DNA from 3 places in the Kitasatospora sp. NPDC056138 genome. Region 2 is predicted to be linked to each of the others. Evidence: predicted binding sites of a transcription regulator. Region 2 holds the regulator's gene; each other region holds the start of a gene.

Region 1 (10,516 bases), on a different contig from region 2:
GGAAGCGCGTGCGCCGGACGGCCCGGGCCCGCGCCGGACTGCTCCGGTGCGGGCCGGGTGCCGTCCGGCCTCGCGTGCTCCCCGCGCCCCGGCGGACGTCCCGTCGGCGTCAGCGAACCGTCACCGTCACCGGCTGGTGTAGTTCGGTGCCTCGACGGTCATCTGGATGTCGTGCGGGTGGCTCTCCTTGAGGCCCGCCGAGGTGATCCGGACGAAGCGTCCCTTGGTCTGCATCTCCTCGATGGTGCCCGCGCCCACGTAGCCCATGGTCTGCCGCAGCCCGCCGACCAGCTGGTGCAGCACCGCGCCCAGCGGACCCCGGTACGGGACCTGGCCCTCGATGCCCTCGGGCACCAGCTTGTCGTCCGAGGCCACCTCGGCCTGGAAGTAGCGGTCCTTGGAGTACGAGCGGCCCTGCCCGCGGGACTGCATGGCGCCCAGCGAGCCCATGCCGCGGTACGACTTGAACTGCTTGCCGTTGATGAACATCAGCTCGCCCGGCGACTCCTCGCAGCCGGCCAGCAGCGAGCCGAGCATCACGGTGTCGGCACCGGCGCACAGCGCCTTGCCGATGTCGCCGGAGTACTGCAGACCGCCGTCGCCGATGACCGGCACGCCGGCCGCCTGGCAGGCCAGCGCGGCCTCGTAGATGGCGGTGACCTGGGGGACGCCGATACCGGCGACCACGCGGGTGGTGCAGATCGAGCCGGGGCCGACACCGACCTTGACACCGTCCACGCCCGCGTCGATCAGCGCCTGGGCGCCGTCCCGGGTGGCGACGTTGCCGCCGACGACGTCCACGCCCACGGCCGACTTGATCTTGGAGATCCAGGCCAGCGCGTTGTGGCTGTGGCCGTGCGAGGTGTCCACGACCAGGAAGTCGACCCCGGCGCCGACCAGCGCCTGGGCGCGGTCGAAAGCCTCGGCGGAGGCACCGACGGCGGCGCCGACCAGCAGCCGGCCCTCGGCGTCCTTGGCGGCGTTCGGGTACTGCTCGGCCTTGACGAAGTCCTTGACGGTGATCAGGCCCTTGATCCGGCCCTCGTCGTCGACCAGCGGCAGCTTCTCGATCTTGTGGCGGCGGAGCAGGCCGATGGCCTCCTCACCGGAGATGCCGACCTTGCCGGTGATCAGCGGCATCGGGGTCATGATCTCGCGGACCTGGCGGCTGCGGTCCGACTCGAAGGCCATGTCACGGTTGGTGACGATGCCCAGCAGCCTGCCCTCCGGATCGGCGACCGGGACGCCGCTGATCCGGAAGCGGGCGCAGAGCGCGTCCGCCTCGGCCAGGGTGGCCTCCGGGCCGACCGTGATCGGGTCGGTGACCATGCCGGACTCGGAGCGCTTCACCAGGTCGACCTGGTTCACCTGGTCCTCGACCGACAGGTTGCGGTGCAGCACGCCAACGCCGCCCTGGCGGGCCATCGCGATGGCCATCCGGGACTCGGTGACCTTGTCCATGGCCGCCGAGAGCATCGGAATGTTCACCCGGACGTTGCGGGAGACCCGGGAGGACGTGTCGACCTCGTTCGGCAGCACCTCGGAGGCCCCGGGCAGCAGCAGGACGTCGTCATACGTGAGCCCGAGCATGGCGAACTTCTCGGGTACGCCTGCAGCGTTATAAGACATGTGCGGGGTGACCTTCCTATGGGCCCCTCCTGGCCAAGGCCGGGCAAGGAGGGAGGGCCGTCGATCTGAATCGCACCCGGCCGGGGTTTCCGGGCACGTAGCTCTCAGCAGGGCGGAGACATCGGCCGTCGTACGGCCTTGGTCCGCCCGCGCACACCGGCTCAGGCTCAGGCCACCAGAACGCTCAACGTTTGGAGGAACCTCCGAGGGAACCTCGCGAACGCCTACGAAACTTTGGGCGACCCGACCAGGCGCCGATACCCCATGGTACTGGTGTCCGGGGTATTGGATCGCGCCCCCTTGACAACGCGGGCGCTACGAGGACTCTTCCGCCAGTGCCCGGAGCCGGCTCAGCGCCCGGTGCTGGGCCACCCGCACGGCACCGGGCGACATGCCGAGCACCTCGCCGGTCTCCTCCGCCGACAGCCCGGCGGCCACCCGCAGCAGCACGAGCTCACGCTGGCGCGCGGGCAGGTTGGAGAGCAGTTCCTTGGCCCAGGCGGCGTCACTGCTGAGCAGTGCCCGCTCCTCGGGACCGAGCGCCTCGTCGGGGAGCTCGGGCAGGTCGTCGGGCGGGATCACGGTGGAGCCGGGACCGCGCATCGCGGCCCGCTGCAGGTCCGCGATCTTGTGCGCGGCGATCCCGTACACGAAGGCCTCGAACGGGCGGCCCTCGTCCTTGTAGCGCGGCAGTGCGCAGAGCACCGCGACGCAGACCTCCTGGGCCACGTCGTCCACATGGTGCCGGGCGCCCCCGGGCAGCCGGACCAGCCGGCCCCGGCAGTAGCGCAGAGCGAGCGGGTGGACGTAGGCGAGCAGTGCGTCGATCGCGGGACCCTCGCCGCGGACCGCGGCGGCGACCAGCCCGCCCAGCTGCGCCGAGCCGCCGGTGCCGAGCACCGGCCTGCGCATCTCGTCGTCCTCCGCGTACGACTGATCGGCCTGATCGGTTGCGGGAGCACCGGGCGGGGGCTCGTCGGACCGGGCCTCGTCGTCGTACATCGGTCCATGGTGCCTGGTCGGACCGGAAAACGCGGCACCGCGTCCGGAGTTGTGCATCGGAACGTTATGCACCGCACCACCGTGCGTCGCCACCGTCCGCATCGCGCCGCCTCCCGCCCCGCCCTCCGAAGCCGCCACCGGCCCGAAGGTGCCTTGATCCGTCCCGCTCGCCGAGCCTCCTGCGGCCGCACTCTTCGCCGCAGTCCCTGTCCGCCGGTCCCCGAGGTGCTCCACTACTCCATGGTGCAGCCTCGGGACCTCAACGTCATACGTCTGAGCGATCGAAACGGCCGGGCAGCCGTCTCTCAGCGGACCAGACCCCAGCGGAAACCGAGGGCCACCGCGTGTGCGCGGTCCGAGGCGCCCAGCTTCTTGAACAGGCGCCTGGCATGGGTTTTGACGGTGTCCTCGGAGAGGAAAAGCTCCCGGCCGATCTCCGCGTTGCTGCGCCCGTGGCTCATGCCTTCGAGCACCTGGATCTCACGTGCCGTCAGCGTGGGAGCCGCACCCATGTCGGGGCTGCGCAGCCGGCGCGGGGCGAGCCGCCAGGTCGGGTCGGCCAGCGCCTGGGTGACGGTGGCCCGCAGCTCGGCGCGCGAGGCGTCCTTGTGCAGGTAGCCGCGGGCGCCGGCGGCGACCGCGAGGGCCACCCCGTCCAGGTCCTCGGCGACCGTGAGCATGATGATGCGCGCGCCCGGATCCGCCGACAGCAGCCGCCGGACGGTCTCCACGCCGCCGAGGCCGGGCATCCGGACGTCCATCAGGACGAGATCGGAGCGGTCGGCCACCCAGCGGCGCAGTACCTCCTCACCGTTCGTCGCAGTGGTCACCCGGTCGACACCGGGCACCGTCGCCACCGCGCGGCGAAGCGCCTCCCGGGCGAGCGGGGAATCGTCGCAGACGAGTACGGATGTCATGACCGTCCTCCGCAGCTGATCCGCGTCACGTTGAGCCTCCTGGCTGGTTCGAACTCTCTCCGACACGGCCGATTGGCGGCGGACTTCGTTTGGATCGTGGATCTTCCGCGACCGTTCCCGACGCCCAGCGCCCGCTAACCGCCTCCGCACAACCAACGACCGTCACTCGAATGAGTTACGGCCCTCAGGGCCATCTCCACCACTGTACGTGGCCGACCCATTACGGATCAGCCACCTCGCGGTGCACACGCCGCACTTTTGCGCGGTCCGCGCACCACGCGCGCGCCATCAGGACCGCCCGCGCCCCCCGGAGCCACCCGGTTGCCACAGTGACACCCGCCAAACACCATGCCCCTGTTTGTCCGTTTTTATAGCTTCCGTACGGTCATTGACTGTTGTGTAACTCTGTGGGTGACTTGTCCCAGTGAGTGCCGTAAGTCATATTTCCATGTGTCCATACCGGCCCCATCGCGACCTCGCCGAGCCGACGAGCCTCCAGGCGTCGGACCCTCGAAGGGAACAAGCCATGGCAGATTTCTCCCGCCTCCCCGGCCCCAACGCAGACCTCTGGGACTGGCAGCTCTCCGCCGCCTGCCGCGGCGTGGACAGTTCGCTCTTCTTCCACCCGGAGGGCGAGCGCGGGGCCGCGCGAAGCTCGCGCGAGGCCAGTGCCAAGGAGGTCTGCATGCGGTGTCCGGTGAGGGCCGAGTGCGCGGCGCACGCGCTGGCCGTACGCGAGCCGTACGGCGTCTGGGGCGGGCTGACCGAGGACGAGCGCGAGGAACTGATGGGCCGTTCCCGCAACCGGCTGGTCGAGGTCCCGCTCGGGCTGCCCACGGCAGCAGGCCACTGACATTCCCACACCTCGTGAAGAAACGTTCCTTCACGAGGTTTTCGCGCGTCGCGGGAGCGATCGGCCGCTCACACCGGCCACGGGTCAGCCGGTGACCGCGGAACCACAGAGCTGGTCCAGCATCAGCGAGACGGCCGGTACGTCGGCCAGGTCCGGCAGGGTCAGCGCCACCACCTGACGGGCCGCCGGGTCGCCGCTCGCCGCCCGCACCGGCACCGCCGCGACGCCCGACTGGCGCACCGAACGCAAGGCGAGCCCCGGCAGCACCGCCACCCCGAGACCGGCCGCGACCAGGCCGACCACCGCGGGGTAGTCGTCGGTCGCGAAGTCGATCCGGGGCTCGAACCCGGCGCCGGCGCAGAGCTCCACCAGGTGCCCCCGGCACTGCGGACAGCCCGCGATCCACTGCTCGGCCGCCAGCTCGGCCAGGTCCACCGGGCTGTCCTCGTCCCGCCCGGCCAGCGGGTGCCCGGCCGGGAGCAGCCCGACCAGCGGATCGTCCAGCAGCGGCCGGACCACCAGGTCGGACCAGTCGTTGGCGGCCAGCGTGGCGGCGGCCTCCAGGGTCGCCTCGGCACGGGCCTCGCGCGGCGTGCTGTGCGCACTGGCCGGGAAGAGCCCGCCCTGGGAGTCCGGGTAGCGGAAGGCCAGCGCGATCTCGCACTCACCCCCGCGCAGCATCGCCAGCGACTCCGGCGGCTCGGCCTCGACCAGGGACACCCGCACCCCCGGATGGGCGCCCCGCAGCCGGGCGACCGCCGGCGGGACCAGCGTGGAACTGGCCGTCGGGAAGGAGACCAGCCGCACCCGGCCGGCCCGCAGCCCGGCGATCGCGGCCACCTCCTCCTCGGCGGCGCAGAGCCCGGCGAGGATGCCGGTGGCGTGCTTGAGCAGCACCTGGCCCGCCTCGCTCAGCTGCATGCCCCGCCCCGAACGGACCACCAGCGGAGTGGCGACGGACTTCTCCAGGGCCTTCATCTGCTGGCTGACGGCGGGCTGGGTACAGCCGAGCTCTCGGGCCGCCGCGGAGAAGGAACCGGTCCGGGCGACAGCGCGCAGGACGCGCAGGTGGCGGGCCTCGATCATGCCTCAGTTATAAGGCAGACTTTGGACATCGCAAAATTTCCCTGATGCCAGACGGGTTCAGACACCGGCCAGGAGTCCGGAGACCGTACCGCACCGGGGGCGGGGCTCCGCTGCCGCAGGTTCCCGCCGGGGCCGCCGGGACGCAACCGGCACCCCTCGGAGAACAGCCGGAGGCCCGGCTCGCACCCCACAGGGTACGGGCCGGGCCTCCGGTCGCTGAAGCGAGCGTCAGTGCGAGTGGCCGTGGCCGCCGTGCGAGTGACCCGCGGCGGCGTCCTCCTCGACCTTCTTCTCCACCACGAGGGTCTCGGTGGTGAGCAGCAGGGAGGCGATCGACGCGGCGTTCTCCAGCGCGGAGCGGGTGACCTTGACCGGGTCGATGACGCCGGCCTTCACCAGGTCGCCGTACTCACCGGTGGCGGCGTTGTAGCCCTGGCCGGCCTCCAGCTCGGCGACCTTGGAGGTGATGACGTAACCCTCCAGGCCGGCGTTCTGGGCGATCCAGCGCAGCGGCTCGACCAGCGCGCGGCGGACGACGGCGACACCGGTCGCCTCGTCACCGGTCAGGCCCAGGCCGTCCTCCAGCACCTTGGCGGCGTGGACCAGGGAGGCGCCACCACCGGCGACGATGCCCTCCTCGACCGCGGCGCGGGTCGCCGAGATGGCGTCCTCCAGGCGGTGCTTGCGCTCCTTGAGCTCCACCTCGGTGGCGGCGCCGACCTTGATGACGCAGACGCCGCCGGCCAGCTTGGCCAGGCGCTCCTGCAGCTTCTCGCGGTCCCAGTCCGAGTCGGTGGCGGCGATCTCGGCCTTGATCTGGGCGACGCGGCCGGCCACGGCCTCGTGGTCGCCGGCACCGTCGACGACGGTGGTCTCGTCCTTGGTGATGGTCACGCGGCGGGCGGTGCCCAGCACGTCCAGGCCGGACTGGTCGAGCTTGAGGCCGACCTCCTCGGAGATGACGGTGGCACCGGTCAGGGTGGCCAGGTCGCCGAGGATGGCCTTGCGGCGGTCGCCGAAGCCCGGGGCCTTGACGGCCACGGCGTTGAAGGTGCCACGGATCTTGTTCACCACGAGGGTGGAGAGCGCCTCGCCGTCCACGTCCTCGGCGATGATCAGCAGCGGCTTGGAGGCGCCGCCCTGCAGGATCTTCTCCAGCAGCGGGAGCAGCTCCTGGATGGAGGAGATCTTGCCCTGGTTGATCAGGATGTACGGGTCCTCCAGGACCGCCTCCTGACGCTCCGCGTCGGTGACGAAGTACGGCGAGAGGTAGCCCTTGTCGAACTGCATGCCCTCGGTGAAGTCCAGCTCCACGCCGAAGGTGTTCGACTCCTCGACGGTGATGACACCGTCCTTGCCGACCTTGTCGATCGCCTCGGCGATCAGCTCGCCGACCTGGGTGTCCTGCGCGGAGAGCGAGGCGACGGCGGCGACGTCGTCCTTGCCCTCGATCTCGCGGGCGCTGGCGAGCAGGTACTCGGAGACGGCGGCGACGGCCTTGTCGATGCCCTTCTTCAGGGCGGCCGGGCCGGCACCGGCGGCGACGTTGCGCAGACCCTCGTTGACCAGGGCCTGGGCGAGCACGGTGGCGGTGGTGGTGCCGTCACCCGCGACGTCGTTGGTCTTGGTGGCGACCTCCTTGACCAGCTGCGCGCCGAGGTTCTCGTACGGGTCGTCGAGCTCGACCTCGCGGGCGATGGTCACACCGTCGTTGGTGATGGTGGGGGCGCCGAACTTCTTGTCGATGACGACGTTGCGGCCCTTGGGGCCGATGGTCACCTTGACGGTGTCGGCCAGCTTGTTGACACCGCGCTCCAGCGAGCGGCGGGCGTCCTCGTCGAACTGCAGGATCTTCGCCATGGTTCCGTTTCCTAGGGTTTCTGCGTACGTGAGCCAACAACCGCGCCCCGGGCCCCTGTCAGTGCTGACACGGATCCGGGGCGGGCTGGTTTCGTCTTACTTCTCGACGATCGCGAGGACGTCGCGGGCCGAGAGGACCAGGTACTCCTGGCCGTTGTACTTGACCTCGGTGCCGCCGTACTTCGAGTACAGGACGACATCGCCGACGGTCACGTCGAGCGGAAGACGCTGGCCGTCCTCGAAGCGACCCGGGCCGACGGCCAGGACGACGCCCTCCTGGGGCTTCTCCTTGGCGGTGTCCGGGATAACCAGGCCGGAGGCCGTGGTGGTCTCGGCGTCGAGCGGCTGGACCACGATGCGGTCCTCGAGCGGCTTGATGGCAACCTTGCTGCTGGCGGTCACGTCCGAGCTCCCCTTCGGAGATTACGGGGTTGTTCTACAGGTCGGTGGCGATTCCTGCGGGCCTGCCGTCGCGGGGGTCAGACACGCTTCATCGCGTTAGCACTCACCCGGTGGGGAGTGCCAGGAACGACCATAGGCGGCCGTTAGCACTCAGTCAACCAGAGTGCCAACGGCGTGGCTCCGTGTTCCGCGAAACCCGGTCACGGCGCCCGAGTGGACGCACTCGTGCGCGAACCCCGGCGGCCGGAACACCGACCTGCCGTGTCGACTTCTACCAGGACCGGACCCGCCGGGGGGCCCGACGTGGCGATCACCCCGGCCCTGTTCGCCGTGAGCGTGATCGCCGCCGCGGTGACGGCCGGCGCGGGTCTCCTCCGGCTGCCCGGCCACACCGACCGGATGCCGGACTCGGCCCCGCGGCCCGAGCCGAGCGGGGCTCCGCTCCGGTGGATCCCCGCCGCACTCGTAGCCCCGGTACTGCTGGCCCTCGGGGCCGTGCTCCGCCGCCACCGTGCATTTCGTCCTCGCGGCCGTACCGGTCCGCGGGCGGCGGTGTCACCGCAGCAGCAACACGTGCGACCGAGCCGACCCGCGGGCCCGGCCGCCGCCGTCGCCGCGGCCGGCGACCCTCCGCGGCCGACCTGCGAACCCCGCCGAACGGGGAGAATGATCCCGTGGAGATCGAATCGTTCCGGGCCCTGCTGACCGACGAGGGCCAGGCGCTGCTGGCCGAGCTGCGCGACTTCAAGGCCGGCGAGGAACTGGCGCTGGCCACCCGGCTGCGCCGCGAGCACCCCGCCCCGCTGGTGTCCGCCGCGCTGGCCCAGGCGCAGCTGCGGCAGCGGGCCAGGGCGAAGTTCGGCGACCAGGCGGACGAGCTGTACTTCACCCCCAACGGTGTCGAACAGGCGACCCGCCGCAGTGTGGCCGAGTGGCGCGCGCAGCGCTTCGCCGCGCTGGGCGTGCGCCGCCTGGCCGACCTGTGCTGCGGGATCGGCGGCGACGCGATCGCCCTGGCCCGGGTCGGGATCGCCGTGCTCGCGGTCGACCGCGATCCGCTGACCTGCGCCGTCGCCGAGGCGAACGCCGCCGCGCTGGGACTGGCCGAGCTGATCGAGGTGCGCTGCGCGGACGTCACCGAGGTGGACGTGACCGGGTACGACGCGGTCTTCACCGACCCGGCGCGCCGCACCGCGCGTGGCCGGGTGTTCGATCCCGAGGCGTACTCGCCGCCGCTCTCCTGGGCAATCGAGGCCGCCCGCCGCACGCCGTTCGGGGCGCTCAAGGTCGCCCCCGGCATCCCGCACGAGCTGGTGCCGGACGGCGCCGAGGCCGAGTGGGTCTCGGACCACGGCGAGGTGAAGGAGGCCGCGCTCTGGTTCGGCACGCGCGCCGACCGGCCGCACCGGGCCACGCTGCTGCCGGGCGACCGCACGCTCACCGGTGGTCTGCTGCCGGACCCGCCGGCCGGTCCGGTCGGCCGCTACCTGTACGAGCCGGACGGCGCGGTGATCCGGGCCCACCTGGTCGCCGAGGTGGCCGAGCAGATCGGCGGGCGGCTGATCGACCCGATGATCGCCTACCTGACCTCGGACCGGCTGGTGCCCACCCCGTACGCGCACGCCTACGAGATCAGCGACGTGCTGCCGTTCAACGTGAAGAAGCTGAAGGCCCTGCTGCGCGAGCGCGGGGTCGGCACCGTGGTGATCAAGAAGCGCGGCATCGGCATCACCCCCGAGGAGCTGCGCCGCCAGCTCAAGCCCAGCGGCCCGAACGAGCTGACGGTGATCCTCAGCCGCACCGACCACGGCCCGCTGATGATGCTCGGCCGGCCCGTGACGGCGGATCAGCCGGCGGGCGCCTGGATGTAGTCCTCGAGCCGGGCGACCGCGAAGCCCTGCTCCTGGATCCGGCTGAGCAGCTCGCCGAACATCTGGGTCATGGTCTCGCCCTTGAGCTCCGACGGGCCGCGGAAGTGGGCGAGGATGATGTCGCCGGGCTTCAGCTTCTTGTCGCTGGACTGGTACTGCATGTCGTGTATCTGCATCGACTCGCGCCACAGCACCACGCCGCGCGGGCCGCACTCCTGCACGGCGGTGTTGAGGCTCTCGGTCTTCGCGCCGTCCCCGAACGGCGGACGGAAGAGCAGCGGCGCCTTGCCGTACTGCTGGGTGAGCGCCGCCTGGTCGTCGCAGACCTCGGACTTCTGCCTGGCCGCCGATATCTTGCTCATCTGCGGGTGGTCCACGGTGTGGTTCTGGATGTGGTTGCCGAGGGCCTGCAGCGGCTTGAAGTAGCCGTAGTCGTTCTTGATTATGTCCTTGGTCAGGAACATCGAGATCGGCACCTTGAGGTCGGTGAGCATCTCGACGAACCTGGGGTCCTTCTCCGCACCGTCGTCGATGGTGACGAAGACGACCTTGTCCTTGGTCGGGACCTCGCTGAAGACCGGGACCGGCCCCTTGGCGGTGAGCTTGATCGGCTTGTCGGCCGGCGCGGCGGGCGCCTCGGGCAGCGGCTTGAGCTTCCACTTCTCCCAGGCCGCGGCGTCGGCCTGGGGGGCCGCCGAGGAGGCCGGGGCCTGCGGGGAGGCGGAGTTCTGCGGTGCCCCGCCCGCCGGGCCCTGGGGCGCCGCCGCGCTCTTGCCGCCCCCGCCGCCGCTGCCGCAACCGGTCAGCGCCACCAGCAGCACCGCAGCCCCGGCCGCGTACGTCCTGAAGTTCCTCACCGAACCGCGCTCCCGTATTCGTGTATCGAACACTTATCG
Region 2 (10,516 bases):
CGGCGGGGCCGCCGCCGGGGCCGACCTCGCCCTCGCCGGCCAGCTGGATCCGGGTGCCGTTGTCCACACCGGCCGGGATCTTGACCGTGAGGGTACGGCGGGCGCGGACCCGGCCGTCGCCCGCGCACTCGGGGCACGGGGTCGGGACGACCGTACCGAAGCCCTGGCACTGCGGGCAGGGACGGGAGGTCATGACCTGGCCCAGGAAGGACCGGGTGACCTGGGAGACCTCGCCCTTGCCGCGGCACATGTCACAGGTCTGCGCGGAGGTGCCGGGTGCGGCGCCCTCGCCGGAGCAGGTGGTGCAGGTGACGGCGGTGTCGACCTGGAGCTCCTTGGTGGTGCCGAACGCGGCCTCCTCCAGGGTGATCTCCAGACGGATCATCGCGTCCTGGCCGCGCCGGGTCCGCGAACGCGGGCCGCGCTGGCCGGAGGCGGCGCCGAAGAAGGCGTCCATGATGTCGGAGAAGCCGAAGCCCGCCGCACCGGCGCCGAAGCCGCCCGCTCCACCGCCGCCGCCGTTGGGCGACAGCGGGTCGCCGCCGAGGTCGTACACCTGCCGCTTCTGCGGGTCGGAGAGCACCTCGTAGGCGGCGTTGATCTCCTTGAACCGCTCCTGCGTCTTCGGGTCCGGGTTGACGTCCGGGTGCAGTTCGCGTGCCAGGCGCCGGAACGCCTTCTTGATCTCGTCCTGCCCCGCATCCCGTCGGACGCCGAGTACCGCGTAGTAGTCCGTGGCCACCAAATGCTCCGCTTGTTCCGCCTGTAGAAGTGCTTGCGACTGGTCACCGCCGGTTCAACCAGCGGCCTCTCTTACGACTCGGCCAGGATCTGACCCACGTACCGTGCCACCGCTCGCACCGCCCCCATTGTGCCCGGGTAGTCCATCCGGGTCGGACCGATCACCCCGAGTTTTGCCACACTCTGGTCGCCGGAACCGTAACCGACCGAGACGACAGAGGTGGAATTGAGCCCCTCGTACTCGTTCTCGTGACCGATCCGGACCGTCATCCCAGCATCCGCCGTCTCACCCAACAGGCGGAGCAGGACGACCTGTTCCTCCAATGCCTCCAGCACCGGCTGGATGGTGAGCGGGAAGTCGTGTCCGAAGCGGGTCAGGTTGGCCGTGCCGGCCAGCATGATCCGCTCCTCGTTCTGCTCGGCCAGCGTCTCGAACAACGTGGCGAGCACCACACTGACCGTCGGGCGGTCGTCCGGCTCGAAGGCGCCCGGGAGCTCCTCCAGCGCGCCGGGGACCTCGGGCAGCGGCCGGCCGACCGCGCCGGCGTTGAGCCGGGAGCGCAGATCGGCCAGCACGCTCTCACCGACCGTGCCCGGACAGTCCACCAGCCGCTGCTCGACCCGGCCGGTGTTGGTGATCAGCACCAGCATCACCTTGGCCGGGGCCAGCGCCACCAGCTCGATGTGCCGCACCGTCGACCGGGACAGCGAAGGGTACTGGACCACCGCGACCTGTCTGGTCAGCTGCGCGAGCAGCCGGACCGTACGGGCCACCACGTCGTCCAGGTCGACCGCGCCGTCCAGGAAGTGCCGGATCGCCCGGCGCTCCGGCGCGCTCATCGGCTTGACCTCGGCCAGCCGGTCGACGAACAGGCGGTAGCCCTTGTCCGTCGGGATCCGGCCGGCGCTGGTGTGCGGCTGGTGGATGAAGCCGTCGTCCTCCAGGGCCGCCATGTCGTTGCGCACGGTGGCCGGGGAGACACCCAGGTTGTGCCGCTCGACCAGGGCCTTCGAGCCGACCGGCTCCTCGGTGCCCACGTAGTCCTGCACGATCGCGCGCAGCACGGCCAGCCTGCGCTCGTCCAGCGGACGGATCTCGCGACGGTCGAGGCGGCGCGCGTCTGCCTTGCGCTCGTCAGCACTGCGCTCGCTGTACACGGCACGCACCTCCGTCTTCGTCCGTTGAACCGATGGCTGCCCGGCTCTCTTGGCACTCTGGAAGGCAGAGTGCCAGAACCGTACCTGCCAGTGTACGGCCCGGGTCCGACGGCAGGAACGGGCCGCCCCGGTGATCCTTGCCGGATCTCCGGTGTGAAGTCGGTGCCCCGGGGCTCCGCGAGTGGCAGCATCGAAGGCGAGCGACGGCAACGAAGGAGCAGAGATGTCGGCTTCATCCCAGCACTCCCGCTTCGCACCCGACCGCGGCCTGACCGGGCGGATGGTCGTCACGATGTTCTTCATCGGGCTGCTCTATGTCGGGTTCACGGGCGTCCTGATCGTCCTGCTGCGCGGGGCGTGGCCGTTGATCGTGCTGATCTCCGGCGGCCTCTTCGTGGCCCAGTTCTGGTTCAGCGACAAGATCACCGAGCGGGCGATGGGCGCCCGGTCGGTGACCCCGGAGCAGTACCCGCAGCTGCACGGGACCATCGACCGGCTCTGCGCCCTGGCCGACATGCCCAAACCCCGGGTGGCGGTCGCCGACAACGACATGCCCAACGCCTTCGCCACCGGCCGCAATCCGCAGAACGCCGTGGTCTGCGTCACCACCGGGCTGCTGCGCCGGCTGGAGCCGGAGGAGCTGGAGGGCGTCCTCGCCCACGAGCTCTCGCACGTCGCGCACCGGGACGTCGCCGTGATGACGATCGCCGGATTCCTCGGCGTGCTCGCCGGGGTGATGACCAGGATCGCCCTGTACGGCGGCTTCATCGGCGGCGGCAACCGCAACAACAACGACAGCAACGCGGCCATCGCGATGCTGATCATCCCGCTGGTCAGCATGGTGGTCTACGCGATCAGCTTCCTGCTCACCAGGCTGCTCTCCCGCTACCGCGAGCTGGCCGCCGACCGGGCCGCCGCCCAGCTCACCGGCCGGCCGAGCGCACTGGCCTCGGCGCTCACCAAGGTGACAGGTCAGATCGCGGCCATCCCGAGCAAGGACCTGCGCCAGGCGCAGCCGTACAACGCCTTCTACTTCGCGCCCGCGCTGAGTGCCCGGGAGACCGCGAGCCAGCTGCTGTCCACCCACCCGTCGCTGGAGCAGCGGCTCGCCCAGCTCGCCCGGATCTCCGCCCAGCTCGGCCGCTGACCGCACCTCGAAAGGACCACCGTGGGATTCCTGGACGCCCTCTTCGGCCGCACCAAGCCGGTCAGGCCCGATCTCGACCAGCTCTTCGCCGTGCCCTCGGCGGCGCTCACCCTTCAGGCGGCGGCCGGGTTCCGCCCGACCGGGCTCGGCTCGGTGTGCTTCGCCGCGGTGGAGGGCGGTGCGTTCGGCGAGGTGGAGCGGCAGGTCCGGGCGCTGCTCGACGCCGACACCGGGCGCGGCGGCGCGCCGGTCGAGGCCAGCCAGGACTCCTACGGCTACTCCTGGCTGCTCGCCCGGCACACCCCCGAGGAGCTGCCGGAGCTGGTCAACGACCTGCACGCGGTCAACAGTGAGCTGGAGGCCAACGGCTTCGGCCCGCAGCTGCTCTGCTCGATCGTGGCCTTCCGCAACGAGAGCGGCCAGCCCCTGGGCCTGGTCTACCTCTACAAGCGCGGCACCTTCTACCCGTTCGCCCCGCTCCCCGGCGAGAAGCGCAACAACCCGGTGGAGATCCAGGTCAAGGCGATGCTCGCGGACGACCTGCGGATCGAGCCCGACCTGTCCCGCTGGTTCCCGGTCTGGGGTGCCCCCGGCCTCTGACCTCGGGCCGGGCCGGGGGCTGCCGGGAAGCTGCCGACGGGCTACCAGGTGAAGGCCGCCTCCGCGTTGGAGAGGTAGTGCTGGATGTCGTGGAACCCGAGCCAGGCCTCCCACATGGTGCGGGAGGCCCCGTCGCCCCACGGGTTGCCGAGGCAGATCCGGCCCCCGGGGACGTCGACGTCCTTGACGAAGTAGGCGTGGCTGGTGGCGAGCCGGCCACCCATCAGGGTGTCCCGGTCGCTGCCCTGGCCCTTGGTGCCGACGGTCACCGCCTGGCCCCGCGCCTTGCGGTCGGCGATCTCGTGGATCACCCAGGGCGAGCTGATGTCGATGTCCTGCACGGGCCTGGCGGTCAGGAACGCGAGCGCCCGCGCGGCGAGACCGCCGTGGGCGATCTCCTCGTACCCCCGGTACCACTGGGCCACGGCCTTCTCGTAGTAGCCGGGCCAGGTCTCGGCGTAGCGCGGGTCGCTGCTGTGCCCCTTGGCCCCGTACAGGCTGTTGCCGACCATCGGCAGGTCGGCGACCACCGTCACGTCGTACGGCCGGCCCTTCTCGTACAGCGTGAAGGTGACCGAGCCGTTGGCCTCCTGGCGCAGATGGCGCGGGGCGTAGGCCGGGTTGGCCTGCAGCACGGCCTGCATGGACGTCAGCATCCAGCAGGTACCGAACCGGCCCTGGTCCATGTCCTGCCAGCTCATCGCCTCCGTGGAGGCCGAGACCCGCTGCCAGTTCTCGGTCAGGTACGTGCCGTCGACCTGGGCGAACGGCCCCTCGGGGAGCACCCAGCCGGCGGTCCTGCCCGCACGCTCGTCCTCCGGCAGCAGCCGGTACGTCGGCTGGCTGCACGGCATCGAGTCGCCGATCAGCATCGTCGCGTACGGACTGACCGTGCGCAGCAGCCAGTTGAAGACCTCCTGCTGCCGGTAGAAGTCGTACGCCTCCTCCTCGTTCGCGTCGGTGACGTGCATCAGCTCGTCCCAGCGCAGCAGCCCCTGCGGGCCGAACCGGCGGATCACCAGGTCGAGTTCGGCGGGCGGCAGCGGCACCAGCAGGTTGCCGACCTGGTCCAGCAGCGGACGGGCGCCGAAGCGGTCGGTGTCGGCGAAGAGCGCCTCCCAGGCCTGGCGGCCGACCGCTTCGACCCGGGCCGGGTCCGGCGGCGGGCCGGGCGGCTGCCAGGGGAGTTCCACCACGGGGTGACCGTCGGGGACGTACTTCAGCCGCTCCAGGCCGACCTCGTCGGTGAACGCCTTGGTGATGTTCACCACCGCCATGACCTCGCGGCCGAACGGGAGGTAGCCCGCCACGTTGTTGGCCGCCTGCTGCCAGTTGTTGCGGTGGTAACCCACGTGCCCTCCCCCGTCGCGTGCCCGTGCCTCGCCCACGGGCGACCAAGAGGATACGAGGGTTCCCCGACACCTGTACCGGCGGGGGCGGCGCCCCGCCTCGTGCGCCCGCTCCCTGACACCGCACCAGGTTTCATATAGTCGGCCGCATGCACAGCAGGCAGTACGGACCCGACCTGACCCCGCCGTGGAAGCGGCAGCAGCCCGCGCCGGAGGTGGCCGCCGAGCGCGACCTGGTGGTCGAGGAGGTGAGTACGGGGTTCTGCGGGGCCGTGGTGCGGTGCGAGAAGACCGCCGAGGGCCTGACCGTCACCCTGGAGGACCGGTTCGGCAAGCACCGGGTCTTCCCGCTGACGCCCCGTGGCTTCCTGCTGGAGGGCCGGGTGGTGACACTGGTCCGCCCGGCCGCCCCGGCGCCCGCCCGGCAGGGCGCCGGGGCGGGGGCGGGGGCGGGGCGCACCGCCTCCGGTTCGATCGCCGTGCCCGGCGCACGGGCCCGGGTGGCCCGGGAGTCGCGGATCTACGTCGAGGGGCGGCACGACGCGGAGCTGGTCGAGCGGGTCTGGGGCGACGACCTGCGGATCGAGGGCGTGGTCGTGGAGTACCTGGAGGGGATCGACGACCTCCCCGCGATCGTCGCCGAGTTCGCCCCGGGGCCGGGACGCCGCCTGGGCGTCCTGGTCGACCACCTGCTGCCCGGCACCAAGGAGCAGCGGATCGCGGCCCGGGTCACCGGCGACCGCGTGCTGGTCGTCGGCCACCCGTACGTCGACATCTGGCAGGCCGTGAAGCCGGGCAGCGTCGGCATCCCGGGCTGGCCCGCCGTCCCGCGCGGCGAGGTGTGGAAGGAGGGCATCTGCCGCCGCCTCGGCTGGCCGCTCGACACCCCGGCCGCCTGGAAGCGCATCCTCGCCTCGGTCCACAGCTACAAGGACCTGGAGCCGCAGCTCCTCGCCAAGGTCGAGGAACTGATCGACTTCGTCACCGTCCCGGAAACCCCTTAGCGGCGAGGGGCCCGTCCGCAGGGGCGCGGGCCGTCTCCACCGCCCCCGGGACGGCCGGCCGGCCCCTGCCGGAGGCCCGTCGGTCAGTCGACCAGGTCGCGGACCACCGCGTCCGCCAGCAGCCGCCCCTGGAGCGTGAGCCGGGCCCGCCCCGCACCGAACGCACCCGCGTCCAGCAGCCCGTCCGCCAGGGCCCGCTCGGCGGCGCGCCGGCCGTCGGCGGCGAGCAGCGAGAGCGGGCAGCCCTCCCGCAGGCGCAGTTCGAGCAGGATGCGCTCGACCCGGCGGTCCTCGTCCGGCAGGACCTCGCGGCCCTGCGCGGGGGTGCGCCGCTCGGCCAGGGCCTGGGCGTACGCGGCGGGGTGCTTGGCGTTCCACCAGCGCACACCGCCGACGTGGCTGTGCGCGCCGGGGCCCGCACCCCACCAGTCGGCGCCGGTCCAGTAGAGCTCGTTGTGGCGGCACCGGCCCGCGTCGGTGGTGGCCCAGTTGGAGACCTCGTACCAGGAGTAGCCGGCGGCGGAGAGCGCCTCCTCGGCGATCAGGTAGCGGTCGGCGTGCACGTCGTCGTCGACCATGGGGAGTTCGCCGCGCTTGATCCGGGCGGCCAGCTTGGTGCCGTCCTCGACGATCAGCGAGTACGCCGAGACGTGGTCGGGCCCGGCGCCGATCGCGGCGTCCAGCGAGGCCCGCCAGTCGTCGTCGGACTCACCGGGGGTGCCGTAGATCAGGTCGAGGTTGACGTGCTCGAAGCCCTCCGCCCGCGCCTCGGCGACGCACGCCTCGGGGCGGCCCGGCGTGTGGTGCCGGTCGAGCAGCGTCAGGACGTGCGGGCGGGCGCTCTGCATGCCGAAGGAGAGCCGGTTGTAGCCGCCCTCGCGCAGCTCGGCGAGGTAGGCGGGGTTCACCGACTCCGGGTTGGCCTCCGTGGTCACCTCGGCGTCGGCGGCCAGACCGAACTCGTCCCGGATCGCCGCCAGCATCCGCACCAGGTCCCGCGCGGGCAGCAGGGTCGGCGTGCCGCCGCCGAGGAACACCGTCCGCACCGGCAGCTCGGCGTCGCCCAGGACCCGCCGGGCGTGCCGGATCTCCGCGATCAGGTTGTCGGCGTACGTCTCCTGGGAGGCCACCGCGCCGGACGAGCGGAGCTCGGTGGCGGTGTAGGTGTTGAAGTCGCAGTAGCCGCACCGGGTGGCGCAGTACGGCACGTGCACGTAGAAGCCGAACGGCCGCCGGCCCAGACCGGCGAGGGCGTGGTCGGGCAGGGAACCGTCGGACGGCACGGGTTCGCCGTCGGGGAGTGCGGAGGGCATGCCCCCATTGTCCGGTACGGCTCACGACACCCTGAAATCAGGACCGGAGCCGGACCGGACCGGGTGGCGTCACGCCTCGTTGGCCCCCTGGTACATCTCGGCGACCGCGTCGGCGTAGACCCGCTCGACCACCGGGCGCTTGATCTTGAGGCTCGGGGTCAGCTCACCGTGCTCGACGTCCAGGTCGCGCGGGAGCAGCGAGAACTTCTTGATCGTCTGCCAGCGCTGGAGCTCGGCGTTGACCTTCCGGACGTAGCCGTCGACCAGTTCCCTGACCTCCGGGGTGGCGACCACCTCGGCGTACGACCTGCCGCCGAGGCCTCGCTCGCTCGCCCAGGGCATGATCACGCCCTCGTCCAGGGCGATCAGCGCGGTGCAGAAGTTGCGGCCGTTGCCGATCACCAGGACGTTGCTGACGAACGGGCAGACCGCCTTGAACTTGCTCTCGATCTCGGTGGGGGCGACGTACTTGCCGCCGGAGGTCTTGAAGACGTCCTTCTTGCGGTCGGTGATCCGCAGGTAGCCGTCCTCGACCAGCTCGCCGATGTCACCGGTGTGGAACCAGCCGTCCGGCTCCAGCACCTCCCGGGTCTGCTCGGGCAGGTCGTGGTAGCCGCGCATGACACCGGGGCCGCGCAGCAGGATCTCGCCGTCCTCGGCGATCCGGACCTCGGTGCCGGGCAGCGGCAGGCCGACCGTCCCGATGCGGTAGTCCTCGGCCGGGTTGACGTTGGTGCCCGCGCTCGTCTCGGTCAGGCCGTAGCCCTCCAGGACCGGCACGCCCGCGCCCTTGAAGAAGTACCCGATCTCGGGGGCCAGCGCCGCGCTGCCGGACACCGAACCGCGCAGCCGCCCGCCGAAGGCGGCCCGGATCTTGGCGTAGACCAGCTTGTCGGCGACGGCGTGCTGGAGGCTCAGCGCGAGGGGAGCGCCGGCCTTGCCGGTGGCGACCAGGCTGGCCTGGGTGGCCCTGGCGTAGTCGCGGGAGACCTTGGCCGCCCACAGGAAGATCTTGTACTTGGCACCGCCCTCCGCTCTGGCCTTCCCGGCGATGCCGTTGTAGACCTTCTCGAAGATGCGCGGCGCGGAGCACATCACGGTCGGCCTGATGGCCGGCAGGTTGTGGATGATCCGGTCCACCCGGCCGTCCACGGCCATCACGTGGCCGGTGGCGATCTGGCCGGAGATCATCGCCTTGCCGAAGACGTGCGAGAGCGGCAGCCACATGAACTGCACGTCGTCGGAGCGCAGCAGCCCGCTCTCCTGCTGGGCCACGCCCTGGTACGCCCAGCAGTCGTGCACCAGGCGCACGCCCTTGGGGCGGCCGGTGGTGCCGGAGGTGTAGATCAGGGTGGCGAGCTGCTCCCGGTCGAGCGCGTCGACCGCCTTGGTGACCGCGTCGGGGTGCTCGGCGAGGTACTCGCTGCCGCGCCGCTCCAGCTCGGCCAGGGTGAGCACTTCGAGGCCCTCGTCCTCTGGGCGCTCGGCGGTGCCGTCGAAGAGGACGACGAACCGCAGCTCGGGCAGCTTCGCGCGCTCGGCGACGGCCTTGGCGAGCTGCGCGGCGTTCTCGGCGAACAGCACCGTGCTGGCGGAGTTGGCCAGGATGAAGGCGGTCTCCTCGGCGTTGGTGCTGGGGTAGACCGTGGTGGTCGCGGCGCCCGCGCACATGTTGCCGAGGTCCGCGATGATCCACTCGACCCTGGTGGAGGCGGCGATCGCGACCCGCTCCTCGGGCCGGACGCCGAGCGCCATCAGCCCCGCCGCCACCGCCTTGACCCGCTCGGCCGTCTGCGCCCAGGTCAGCGAGCGCCACTGCTCGGCGCCGGGTGCGCCGTCGGCGGCGTGCTCGTCCAGGGGCGCCGGGAAGCGGTACGCCTCGGCGTCCGGAGTGGCCGCGACCCGGTCCAGGAAGAGGTGGGCGACAGAGGGCGGACGTCGCTCGATCATGGTCTGCGCGGTGCTCAACGAGGACCTCCGGGGGCGGGTGGCCGAGGGTGAGGGCGGTGGCTGTGGGGGCAGGCCGACCGGCCCGCCTTATTAACTTGCCAGTAACAAGAGGGCAATACGCAGCCTAGGGGTAAGCGCGCCATTCCGTAAGAGGGTTCCGCAGGCTGGCACACCGACGGACCTGCAGTGCAGCCTCACTGCGGGGTGGTGGTACGGATGCACACGAAACCTGCCCGACCCCGGGGCGCCAGAGCCCCGCTCCGCCCCACTCGACTTTAGTCGATTTCATGATCGGCGGGCGGGTGTTCGCCGGCCCCGTGTGAGGTTCGCGAAGCCGATCGCACGGCCGGTGCTGTGGGCACTGGGGCGGGGCGAGGGCACCGCCTCGCGCACCCGGCCGGCCATCGCCCTGGTCACCGACCTCGCCACCGCACTGCCCGAGCGGACGATCGACGTGGTCGCCGACGCCGCCCACCACCACGAGGACGTCACCGCCCTGCCCGAGAACGTGACCTGGACCTTCCGACTGCAACGCAACGCTGTCCTGACCGGCCCCACCCCACCCAGGACCGGCCAGCCGGGCCGCCCCCGCAAGATGAGGCGGCAAGCTCGGCACCCCCGGCCAGGTGCCCAGGACGCTGACGACTGGGCGACGGCCCGGGGCAACCGCTACGGCACCCTGGAGAGCGGCCCCCGCCCTGCGTGTCGGGCGGGGGCCGGCGTGAGCGGCTCGCGGTCAGTGGTGCGCGGCGGTTCTGGCGTTGGCGGCGAAGTTCAGCGGGTCGCAGGCGTGGCAGCCGAGGCGGTCGCTGTTGTGCGCGGAGTCCAGGGCCCGGCGGCGGCGGTCGAGGATGACCTCTGGCGACTCCTCGTGGAGGCTGCCGAAGCCGATGGTGCGGCGCTCCTCCCAGGCGATGGAGTTGCACGGCAGCACATGGCCCGAGGCGTCGATGTAGAGCTGGCCCAGCTCCACCGCGCAGGAGCGTCCCCGGACGGCGGTCTCGGTCGGCCGCGAGGTGCGGACCTCGGCGAGCGGCAGCTCGGCGAAGCCGGACGGGATGGGGCTGATCAGGGTGGGGGCCGGTCCCGGTGCCGCGCTCAGCTCGGCGACCGTGGCCGCGAAGCGCCTGCGGGACTCGTCGGTCCAGCCCCTGGCCATCGGCCCCTTGACCGGGATCAGGTGCCACAGGTCCATGCTCGGCCAGAACGGCAGGTCGACGAAGGCCGCCAGGTCGTCCGCGTTGGAGGGCATGA
Region 3 (10,516 bases), on a different contig from region 2:
GTCAGCCTGTTCGTCACCTTCGCCGAGGTGATCTTCGACGCCGGACTCGCCCTGATCCTCATCTACGGTCACCACCTGATCGCCGAGCCGCACTACGCGGCCCTCGGCCGCACCTGGGGACCCACCCTGCTGCAGGACCAGACCTGGGGCGGCAACGTGATCTGGGTGCTCGGCGACCTGATCGGCCTGCCCTTCCTCTGCGCGCTGATCCGGCGCATGATCGTCACCGGCCGGGCCGAGACCGCGGCGGTGGACGCCGCGCTGGACGCCGAGTTCGAGGCGCAGGAGGCTGCTCGGGAAGCCGCCAGGGAAGCCGCCAGGGAAGCCGCCGGGAAAGCCGCGAGAAAGGCTGCTGGGGAGGCTGCTGGGGATGCTGCGCCCGCTGTGCCCGCCGCGGTCGAGACCGTCCAGGGGGACGAGCCGCAGGGCGCGCGCCCCTGGTGGCTGGACGACCCCAACCTGCGCCACCGCTACGGCGGCGCCGAGCGCTGACGGCGGCGCCCGGCCGCCCGGCTCTCCGCGCGGCCGCCGTTTCGCTGAGCCGGCCTCACATGCCGGGCCCCGTGCCGCTGATGTCGGTCGGCGCGGTCCCGGCGCCGGGCCGTGTCCCGGTCGGCGGCACCCGCCGGGGCAGCCGGCGTTCCGCGTGCCCGTGGTGCGTCACCCGGTCCGGTCGACGAGATCGGGGGCCCACGGTGCCCGCCGCGCCCGCATACGACAGTCTTGGGGGTGGTCGGACTCTTCGGAGTCGACTGTCCACATGGACACGGAGACGGTCACCAACCGAATCGAAGGCGAAAATGACCAACCACTTTGATGTCGTTGTCCTCGGTGCCGGCCCGGGCGGGTACGTCGCTGCCATCCGCAGCGCGCAGCTCGGCCTGAGCGTCGGCATCGTGGAGGAGCGCTACTGGGGCGGGGTCTGCCTCAACGTCGGGTGCATCCCGTCGAAGGCGCTCCTGCGGAACGCGGAGCTCGCGCACATCCTGACGCACGAGACCAAGACCTACGGCATCCAGGTCGAGGGTCGGATCAGCTTCGACTACAAGGAAGCGTTCCAGCGCAGCCGCCAGGTCGCCGACGGCCGGGTCAAGGGCGTCCACTACCTGATGAAGAAGAACAAGATCGCCCAGTTCGAGGGTCGGGGCCACTTCGTGGACGCCAACACCCTCCAGGTGACCGGCGCCGACGGTGCGGTGCAGACCGTGACCTTCGACCACTGCATCCTGGCCTCCGGCGCCACCCCCCGTCTGCTGCCCGGCACTTCGCTGAGCCCGCGCGTGGTGACGTACGAGGAGCAGATCCTGGCCGACCAGCTGCCCGAGAGCATCATCATCGCGGGCGCCGGTGCGATCGGCATCGAGTTCGCGTACGTGATGCACAACTACGGCGTGAAGGTCACCATCGTCGAGTTCCTGGACCGGATGGCGCCGCTGGAGGACGCGGACGTCTCCGCCGAGCTGTTCAAGCGCTACAAGCGCCTGGGCATCGAGGTGCTGACCTCCACCCGGGTCGACGCGATCGACGACTCCGGCGAGAAGGTCAAGGTCACCGTCACCGCGGGCGGCGAGCAGCGGGTCCTGGAGGCCGACAAGGTCCTGCAGGCGATCGGCTTCGCCCCCCGGGTCACCGGTTACGGTCTGGAGAACACCGGGGTCAAGCTCACCGAGCGCGGCGCGGTCGAGGTGGACGGCCGCTGCCGCACCTCGGTGCCGCACATCTTCGCCATCGGGGACGTGACCGCCAAGCTGATGCTGGCCCACGCCGCCGAGTCGATGGGTGTCATCGCCGCCGAGACCATCGCGGACGCCGAGACCATGGAACTCGACTACGTGATGATCCCGCGCGCCACCTACAGCCAGCCGCAGATCGCCAGCTTCGGCTGGACCGAGGAGCAGGCGCGCAACCAGGGCTTCGACGTCAAGGTCGCGAAGTTCCCGTTCATGGCCAACGGCAAGGCCCACGGCCTCGGTGACACGGTCGGCTTCGTCAAGATCATCAGCGATGCCGAGTACGGCGAGCTGCTCGGCGCCCACATGATCGGCCCGGAGGTCACCGAGCTGCTGCCCGAGCTGACCCTGGCCCAGCAGTGGGACCTCACGGTCACCGAGATCGCCCGCAACGTCCACGCGCACCCGACGCTGGGCGAGGCCGTCAAGGAGGCCATCCACGGCCTGGCCGGGCACATGATCAACATGTAGTAGCCGTAGCCGTAGCCGTAGCCGTAGCCGTAGCCGTAGCCGTAGCCGTAGCCGCGGCGGCTTCCGCGTCCGGCCGTCCCGCCGGGGTCGCCAAGAACACCAACTTGTCGACCCCGGCGGGAATCGACCGTCGATCACGCCGGTTGGCCCGGAGGTTGCCGCCGATCGGGATGATGGCCGGATGAGCGAGAGCATCGAACAGCCGGGCCGCCTGCTGGCGGTCTCCGACCTGCACGTCCACCACGCGGAGAACCGCCGCATCCTGGCGGAGGAGCTCCTCCCGCAGTCGCCCGAGGACTGGCTGATCGTGGCCGGGGACGTCAGCGAGACCGTCGACCAGATCGAGTGGGCGCTCGGCCTGCTCAGAGACCGGTTCGCGCAGGTGATCTGGGTTCCCGGCAACCACGAACTGTGGACGCCGCAGGGGGACGAGGTCCAACTGCGCGGGGAGGCGCGCTACCGCCACCTGGTGGAGATCTGCCGCCGCCTCGGTGTCCTGACGCCGGAGGACCCGTACGCAGTCTGGCGCGGAGCGGGCGGCCCGGTGGTGATCGCCCCGCTCTTCGTGCTCTACGACTACTCGTTCCGCCTGCCGGGGCTGAGCCGCGAGGCGGCGATGGAACAGGCCTACGAGTCCGGGGTGGTGTGCACGGACGAGTTCCTGCTGCATCCGGAGCCCTACCCGGACGCCGCCGCCTGGTGCGAGGCCCGGGTGAGTTGGACGGAGCAGCGGCTGGCCGCCCTCGACCCCGCCCTGCCGACCGTCCTGGTCAACCACTTCCCGCTGGTCCGCGAGGACACCGCGATCCTGCGTTACCCGCAGTTCGCGCAGTGGTGCGGCACCGAGCGAACGGCCGACTGGCACCGCAGATTCCGCGCCGCCGCCGTGGTCTACGGCCACCTGCACATCCCCCGGACCACGGTCCACGACGGTGTCCGCTTCGAGGAGGTCTCGATCGGCTACCCGAGGGAGTACGGCCGCCGGGGCTTCCCCCGGGGGCTGCTGCGCGAGGTCCTGCCCCCGGCGGCGGCCACCGGCTGACCGGGCGGCGTCCGGTACGGCTGCCCCACCCGACGGGCGCGGCAGCCGTACCGGACTCCGGCGCTAGCGCTGGTTCTTGCGCCGCCGCTTGCCGCCGGCGGCCGCCGGGGCAGGGTAGGGGATCCGCAGCTTGCGGGCCAGCGGCGCCACCGCGCCGGCGGCACCGAGCGGCTTGGCCAGCACCAGGACCGAGACCAGGACCGCCAGCGAACCGGCCGCCAGGCCGGCGAAGTTGCCGACGATGCCGCGCCCGAGCGAGCCCGCGCACTGCCCGACGATCCAGTGGGCCGCCAGCGCACCGGGCGCGCAGGCGAGCGCCAGCGCCAGGTGCAGGGTGGTCACCCGGCCGCCGTCCAGGCCGCTGCGGACCCGGCCCCGCCGGCCGCCGCCGATCTCCAGCGTGGCGTCCGCGGGCAGTGCGGCCGCCGCCTCGGTGCGCAGTCGCTTGCCGAGCGCCCGGCCGGTGATGACCACGCCGAACGTGGTGGCCACGGTCTGTGCGACGCCCATCCCGATGATGATCCAGCGCACCGGAAGCGTGTAGTAGGCGACGGCGGAGAAGGCGACGTTGGTGCCCGCGATCGCCGTGGTCAGCCAGAACGGCGTCCGTGCGTCACTCATCGCGTAGAACCCGCGGGCCAGCGCGTACTGGGCGCAGAAGGCCGGCAGACCGATCGCGAACGCGATCAGCATCTCGGCCATGACCTCGACGTCGGCGGGCTTGATCTGGCTGCCGTGGCCGTACGCGAGGCCGATGATCGGGTTGGCCATCGACAGGAAGATCGCCATGGCCGGGATGATCATTCCCGCCGAACTGCGCAGGGTCTGGGCCAGTTCCCGGCCGACGTCCTCGAACCGGGCCGAGCTCACCGCGCGGGACATGGTCGGCAGGATCGCCGTGACCATCGAGACCGTGATGATGCCCTGCGGGACGACGAAGAGCAGGTACGCGTTGTTGTAGGGGGTGTAGCCCAGGCCCTCCTTCAGGCCCAGGTCATGGGCCTGCGAACCGGCACCGGTGGCCATGTTGGTGATGGCGTTGAAGGACAGCTGCGTCACCACGACCAGCATCAGCGCCCACCCGGCCGCCCGCAGCGGCGTGGTGAGTCCGGCGCCCTTCCAGTCGAAGCGCGGCCGGAAGCGGAATCCCGAGGCGCGCAGCGAGGGCAGCAGGGAGAGCGCCTGCAGCAGGATGCCGAGCGCGGTGCCCGCTCCCAGCAGCATGGTGGCGCCGCTGCTCATCTGGTCGGCGGACTCCGCGTGCTTGCAGATCGCGATGTAGAGGCCGAAGACGCCGATCACCACGACGTTGTTCATCACCGGCGCCCACATCATCGCGCCGAAGCGGTCGCGTGCGTTGAGCACCTGGCCGAGCAGGCCGAAGACGCCGTAGAACAGGATGGCCGGCAGGCAGTACCGCGCCAACGCGATGGTCAGCGCCCGCTGGACGTGCTGTTCGGGCGTGTAGTTGGTGTACGAGTCCACGATCGTCGGCGCGAAGAGCCAGGCGCTCACGGTGATGACGACCAGCGCCACACCGCAGGCCGTCAGCAGACGGTTGGTGTAGGCGACACCGCGGTCCTTGTGCGTCTGCGCGGCGCGGACCAGCTCGGGAACGAAGACCGAGTTGAGCACACCGCCGATCAGCATCATGTAGACCGTGGTCGGCAGCAGGGTCGCGACGGCGTAGCCGTCGGCGAGTTGTCCGACGCCCAGTGCGGCGGCGATCACACCGGCCCGGACGAAGCCGAGCGCGCGCGAGGTCAGCGACCCCAGGGCCATGATCAGCCCGTTGCGGGCGGCGGAGGACCCCTTGCCCTCCGGAGCCTCCTCGGCCTCCGCCGGGGGCTGCTCCAACGGCTGGCGCGGGGGCGGCAGCTGGGTGCCGAGGTGCATGGTCGGCTGCGAGCCGTGCTGCGGCGCCTGCTGCTGTGCCTGCTGGGGCACGGGCGGCATGAACTGCTCGTCAGTGATCTGACGCAGCGGCATGGTGGGCGGGTCACCGTACGAGCCGGAGGGCTCGCCCGTCGTGTGCATGGTCATCGGACCCCCGTCACTCGGTGCCTGGGCAGTGCGCGGCTACGGGGCCTCCGCAACCGCTGTCCGGCGGTCCCTCGGTGTACGGAGCCGGTGCTGCCTCGTACGACCGGCCTGGTCCGCGCCGTCGTGCTTGGGTCCCCCGGGTTGGGCGCAGGTGCACCCAGCCGGAGAAGTCTGCCTCAACTCGGCACTCGATGGGGAGCGGTGTGCCGTGTGCCGGAGATCTCCCCGGGGTGCCGACGGGCTCGGATTTCGGTCCAATCGGGCGGAAGCATGCGCCCAATGACCCGATTTGCAGTGATTTACCCGGTGTCTGCGCACGGCGCTTTGGTCGGCGCGGCACTCTACCGATCCCTCCCCCCGGCTCGCCCCGATGAGATGTGACCTTTCTCACTGCCCGTCAGGGGCGGCGGATTCACTCTCCCGACGCGGCCCCATGCTGACTCCCGGGACCAGGACGCGCTGCACCCTCGGCCTGGTCCGCCAGTTGACCCGGCGCACGTCACGGCTCAGTGCGCCGGGCCGCCACAGCTCGACCGCGACCGTCACCCCGCCGACCACCAGGCCGGCCGTCAGCCACCCGGCGAGGACGTCACTGGGCCAGTGCACCCCGAGGGCGATCCTGGTCCAGCCGATGGTCAGGACGGCGAGTGCGGCGGCGGTGCAGGCGGTGGCCCGCCCGGCCCGGTTGGCGCGCGGCCAGACCAGGATCACCAGTGCCGCGCCGGTGATCGCCGAGGACATCGCGTGCCCGGAGGGGAAGGACGCACCCGACGCGTACGAGACCGGGTCGGCGAAGTGCGGCCTGGCCCGGCCGACCAGCGCCTTCCCGCCCCAGTTGGCCAGCCAGCCGAGCAGTACCTGGGCCGCCGCCCAGCCGGCCAGCATCCGGGCGCCGATCGCCCAGAGCCAGACGGCCGTGGCACCCAGGATCGCGCGCGTGGTGACCGTGCCGCCGATGTCGGAGACCATCTGCATGGACGCCGTCCAGGCGGTGTGGCGGCGGGCGTAGTCGTGCAGCGCGTCGACCCAGCCGCGGTCCAGGCGGGCGAGCGGGCCCCAGCCGCTCTGCACCAGGGCCAGCAGTACGCCCAGGAGCGCGGCGCAGCCGAGGGCCAGAGCCGCGGACTCGAGCAGTCGGCCGCGGCGGTGCCGGGCGGAGGCGGCGCTGGCGCCGTTGGCGGGCGGGTGCATGGCTGACACCTTCCCAGGGTCGGCGGGGGAGTCCGCACCGTCCTGATAGCGATTTGGCATCTTTTGTGAGGAGAAGCTGCGGATGTCGGATCTCGTTCGTTGAGTTCGTGGACGGGACGATTTCGACACGGCCTGTCTCCGTTCGATCACACAATGTGCGCGATCATGGGTCAAATTCCGCAGGATACTGCATCCCAGGAGGAATCTGGCCGAGTTGGGAATGTTGTCCGATTTCTGTGCGTTGGATCGTTACGTGTGAGCCTCCATGGGGCCCGCATCTCTTTGTCCTCGGCTCGCCCCGGTGGGGGTGAAGACCAGGGAGACCGGCACCAGCAGCAAGGGAGCAAGCATGGCCACTCGTGCCGTCGTCCGTGGCAGCGCCGACCGGACTCGCTCGGCCCGCCCGAACAACCTTGAGGCCGACCGTGACCTCGTCGGTATGTACCTCGACGAGATCGCCCGGACGCCTCTGCTCGATGCCGCTGAGGAGGTCGAGCTCTCGCTGCGCATCGAGGCGGGTGTCTACGCCCAGCACCTGCTGGACGAGGACATCATTCCCAACGGTGCCCATCGCGAGGAGCTGGAGGCGATAGCCAACGACGCCGAGCGCGCCAAGGACGTCTTCATCCGTTCGAACCTCCGCCTGGTGGTCGCGGTCGCCCGGCGGTACCCGCGCAGCGGCCTCCCCCTGCTCGACCTGATCCAGGAGGGCAACGCCGGCCTGGTTCGAGCGGTCGAGAAGTTCGACTACGCGAAGGGGTTCAAGTTCTCCACCTACGCGACCTGGTGGATCCGCCAGGCGATCACCCGCTCGATCGCCGACCAGTCGCGCACCATCCGGCTGCCCGTCCACCTGGTCGAGGAGCTGGGCCGGATTCGCCGGGTGCAGCGCGAGAAGGCCAAGGAGCTGGGCCGGGAGCCCGAGCCCGCCGAGATCGCCGCCGAACTCGACACCACCGAGGACCGGATCAAGGACGTACTCGACTGGGCCCGTGACCCGGTGAGCCTCAACATGTCCGTGGACGACGAGGGCGAGACCCAGTTCGGTGACCTGGTCGAGGACACCGGGGCGGTCTCTCCGGAGGACGCCGTGATGGTCATGCTCCGCCGGGAGGAGCTGGACGACCTGATCGGCCGGCTCGACGACCGGACGGCCTCCATCATCCGCTCCCGGTACGGAATGGAGGACGGCCGCGAGCGGACGCTGACGGAGGTGGGCAAGCAGCACGGGCTCACCCGCGAGCGGATCCGTCAGATCGAGAAGCACGCACTCGCGGAGCTGAAGAAGATCGCCGACCACGCGGGCTTCGAGGCCGCCTGACAGCCGTGCTCCGGCCGTCCGGAGCTCCGGGGCCCCGGTCCGCTTCGGAACCCCGGTCCGGTCGGCGGCCGTGCCGGGGTCCGGCGCTGTCCGGCGCCCGGCGGGCAGGGGCCTCGTCGCCCCGGGCCGCCTACGCTGGCTGGAGGTTGCAGTTGACAAGGAACGGAGCAGAGATGGCCGAGCAGGACGAGCCGACCCGGCCGAAGGTGAAGCTGGTCTTCGGGGACCCGCTGGACCAGCAGACGGGGGACGACACGGACCGGGGCTGGGGCGAGCGCCCGCAGGCGGGGGAGAGCGGCGGACGCGGTCTGGACTGGTACCTGAGCCAGCGGCCCCCGCACCACGGCGACTAGCCGGGCCCGGGCGGGCTGGGGGCAACGGGCGACAGGGCGGCGGTGGACGGGCCGACCGCTCGGCGGCGCCGACCTCTGCGGCTGATTCGCGCCCGGCCGTGCAGCGCCAGGCACCAGGCCGGACGTCATCCTCCCGGCCTCTCTGATGGCACGGCGACTTGTGATGGCACGGCGACCTTCGACGCGTCGGCCGGCCACGGCGGCGGCAACGAGAACGACGGAATTGCCGCGAAGCAGGAATTCCCCGGCCTTTCGTGTCGTGCGGGGTGTCGGTAGAGCCCTCAGGCTTCGGCCTCGACGAATTCCGGATGCGCGAGGTCAGTGGGCTCCGACGATTTTTGGAGAACTCCGGCGAGTGCCCGTGGCGCCCGGCGAATTCCGATGGATTCCCGCGTGCTCATCCGTTCGGTGGTGCCGTCCCGGTGCAGCGCGGGGTGGCGACCGGCGCGGCCGCTGCCGAGGCGGTCGAGGGGGCGGCCGGTGCAGGGGGGCCGGGGCGGAGCGGCCCGGCCGTGAACGCGGTGGCGGCTGCCAGCAGGCCCGTCACCAGGACTCCGGGCCGGTGCCGGACGGCCTGCTGGAGCCGGTGTCGCCCACCGCCCCCGCGCCGGATCGGCGGGAAGGCGGGGACGGTACGCCGGGGTGGTACGGCCGAGGGGGCGGCCCTGGCGGTGCGGGCGGCGGCGGGGTGCGAGTGCGGCGAGTGCTGTTCCAGGAACGTCGTCATGCGCATCAGGGTGCGCGGCCCTCGTCCGCCGGGGAATCCCCCCGTCAATTCCTGTGGAAAACCCGGCGCTGTGGATAACTCCGTTCACCCACAGGGGTGATGCGGTCATACGAAAGGCCCGGGTTCGTCTCCGAACCCGGGCCTTTCGAGCGGGCCGCAGCGGCGGCCCGGAGTGCGTCCGTGTCAGCTCGCGGTGCTGGTGCTCGCCGCCGGCGCCGAGGCGGCGGCCGGAGCCGGCGCGGTGGACGACGAGGGCGAGGACGCCGAGGTCGAGGACGACGTCGAGGAGCTCACCGAGCTGCTCGACGAGGAGCGGCTGTCGGTGCGGTAGAAGCCCGAGCCCTTGAAGACCACGCCCACGGCCGAGAAGACCTTGCGGAGCTTTCCCTGGCAGTCGGGGCACGTGGTCAGCGCCTCGTCGGTGAACTTCTGCACCGCCTCCAGGCCGTTGCCGCACTCGGTGCACTGGTACTGGTACGTGGGCACTTGTCTTCCTCCTGCACTTCCCCCTGGCACTCGCGCCTGATGAGTGCTAACGACGGTCAATGATGCGGCATTCCGCTGGATCAGTCCAGCGCCGCCGGGTGTGAGATGCCCCGTCCGGCGCGCCGCGCAGACGTGCCTCAGCCCTTGGACGCACCGGCCAGCTGGACCTGGGCCCCGCCGTGCGCCACGGTGCGGCTGGGCGTGCCGGGGGCGTCCAGCAGCCGCCGCAGCGAGGCCAGCGCGAGCAGGCCGAGCCCGGCTCCGAAGACCGGCACCACGAAGCCGGCCCAGGCGCCGTGCTGGTCCACCAGGAGTCCGGCCACGATGGAACCCGCGGCCAGGCCGAGCCCGATGGCCCCGGTCAGCCAGGTGAACGCCTCGGTCTTGGCGCCGTCCGAGACCAGCGTCTCGACCAGCGTGTAGCCGCTGATCAGGGTCGGCGCGATGGCCAGACCGCAGAACAGTCCGGCGATCGCCAGCGTGGTCAGGTTGGGCATCGCCCAGAGCGTCGAGCAGCCCAGCACCAGCAGCGTGTAGCTGCCGAGCATCCGCTGCTTGACCGAACGGCGCCAGGAGATCATGCCGTACAGCACACCGGCCAGCATGCTGCCGCCCGCGAAGATCCCGTACACCACGCCGGTGAGGCCGGACTGGCCCTCGGCGGTGGCGTAGGCGGTCACCGAGACGGTCATCGCACCGAAGACGGAGCCGACGCCCAGGAAGGACCCCGCCAGCAGCCGGACGCCGGGCGAGGAGAGCGCCGAGACCTGCTTGGCGCCGGGCACCCGGGGGTGCAGCGCCGGTGCGGTACCGCGCTGCGCGGCGAAGGCGAGACCGCCGACCACGGTCAGCGCGGCCTCGGTGATCAGGGCGATGGAGGGCGAGGCGAAGGCGGAGATCCCGGAGGCCAGCACCGGGCCGATCGCGAACGTGAACTCGTCGGTCACGGACTCGAAGGCGAACGCGGTGTTCAGCTTCTGCGGCGAGTCGGGGAACTTGGCGACCCAGCGGGCCCGGACCATCGCGCCGATCTGCGGCACGCTGGCACCGGCGGTACCGGCCGCCAGGTAGAGCGTCCAGACCGGCGCGTGGTTCAGCGCCAGCGCGATCAGTGCGGCCACCGCGGCGGCGTGCACCGCGATGGTGGGGACC

The links. The regulator HrcA, encoded in region 2, represses chaperone genes, less so after heat shock. The targets are predictions, from matches to a motif close to TTNGCACTCNGNNNNNCNGAGTGCNAA.
Region 1: the regulator HrcA is predicted to act here: its motif matches at 7,893-7,919, upstream of groES (co-chaperone GroES).
Region 3: the regulator HrcA is predicted to act here: its motif matches at 9,388-9,414, upstream of ACFC1R_RS09070 (FmdB family zinc ribbon protein).

What each region holds. Positions count from the first base shown of each region.
Region 1 is NZ_JBHJVK010000001.1:197,110-207,625, forward strand. It holds gene guaB (IMP dehydrogenase) at 127-1,629, opposite strand; gene shbA (RNA polymerase sigma factor ShbA) at 1,945-2,541, opposite strand; gene ACFC1R_RS00795 (response regulator transcription factor) at 2,937-3,548, opposite strand; gene ACFC1R_RS00800 (WhiB family transcriptional regulator) at 4,075-4,401, shown strand; gene ACFC1R_RS00805 (LysR substrate-binding domain-containing protein) at 4,486-5,487, opposite strand; gene groL (chaperonin GroEL) at 5,716-7,347, opposite strand; gene groES (co-chaperone GroES) at 7,444-7,749, opposite strand; gene ACFC1R_RS00820 (SAM-dependent methyltransferase) at 8,424-9,620, shown strand; gene ACFC1R_RS00825 (polysaccharide deacetylase family protein) at 9,596-10,477, opposite strand.
Region 2 is NZ_JBHJVK010000032.1:80,678-91,193, reverse strand. It holds gene dnaJ (molecular chaperone DnaJ) at 1-742, opposite strand, end outside; gene hrcA (heat-inducible transcriptional repressor HrcA) at 814-1,827, opposite strand; gene htpX (zinc metalloprotease HtpX) at 2,123-3,046, shown strand; gene ACFC1R_RS20415 (hypothetical protein) at 3,068-3,646, shown strand; gene ACFC1R_RS20410 (C2 family cysteine protease) at 3,688-4,998, opposite strand; gene ACFC1R_RS20405 (DUF3097 domain-containing protein) at 5,145-5,999, shown strand; gene hemW (radical SAM family heme chaperone HemW) at 6,083-7,312, opposite strand; gene ACFC1R_RS20395 (AMP-dependent synthetase/ligase) at 7,382-9,280, opposite strand; gene ACFC1R_RS20390 (radical SAM/SPASM domain-containing protein) at 9,999-10,516, opposite strand, start outside.
Region 3 is NZ_JBHJVK010000009.1:61,639-72,154, reverse strand. It holds gene ACFC1R_RS09110 (cytochrome c oxidase assembly protein) at 1-492, shown strand, start outside; gene lpdA (dihydrolipoyl dehydrogenase) at 801-2,201, shown strand; gene ACFC1R_RS09100 (metallophosphoesterase family protein) at 2,383-3,243, shown strand; gene murJ (murein biosynthesis integral membrane protein MurJ) at 3,307-5,286, opposite strand; gene ACFC1R_RS09090 (phosphatase PAP2 family protein) at 5,674-6,477, opposite strand; gene ACFC1R_RS09085 (RNA polymerase sigma factor RpoD/SigA) at 6,827-7,798, shown strand; gene ACFC1R_RS09080 (hypothetical protein) at 7,972-8,151, shown strand; gene ACFC1R_RS09075 (hypothetical protein) at 8,549-8,878, opposite strand; gene ACFC1R_RS09070 (FmdB family zinc ribbon protein) at 9,062-9,364, opposite strand; gene ACFC1R_RS09065 (MFS transporter) at 9,502-10,516, opposite strand, start outside.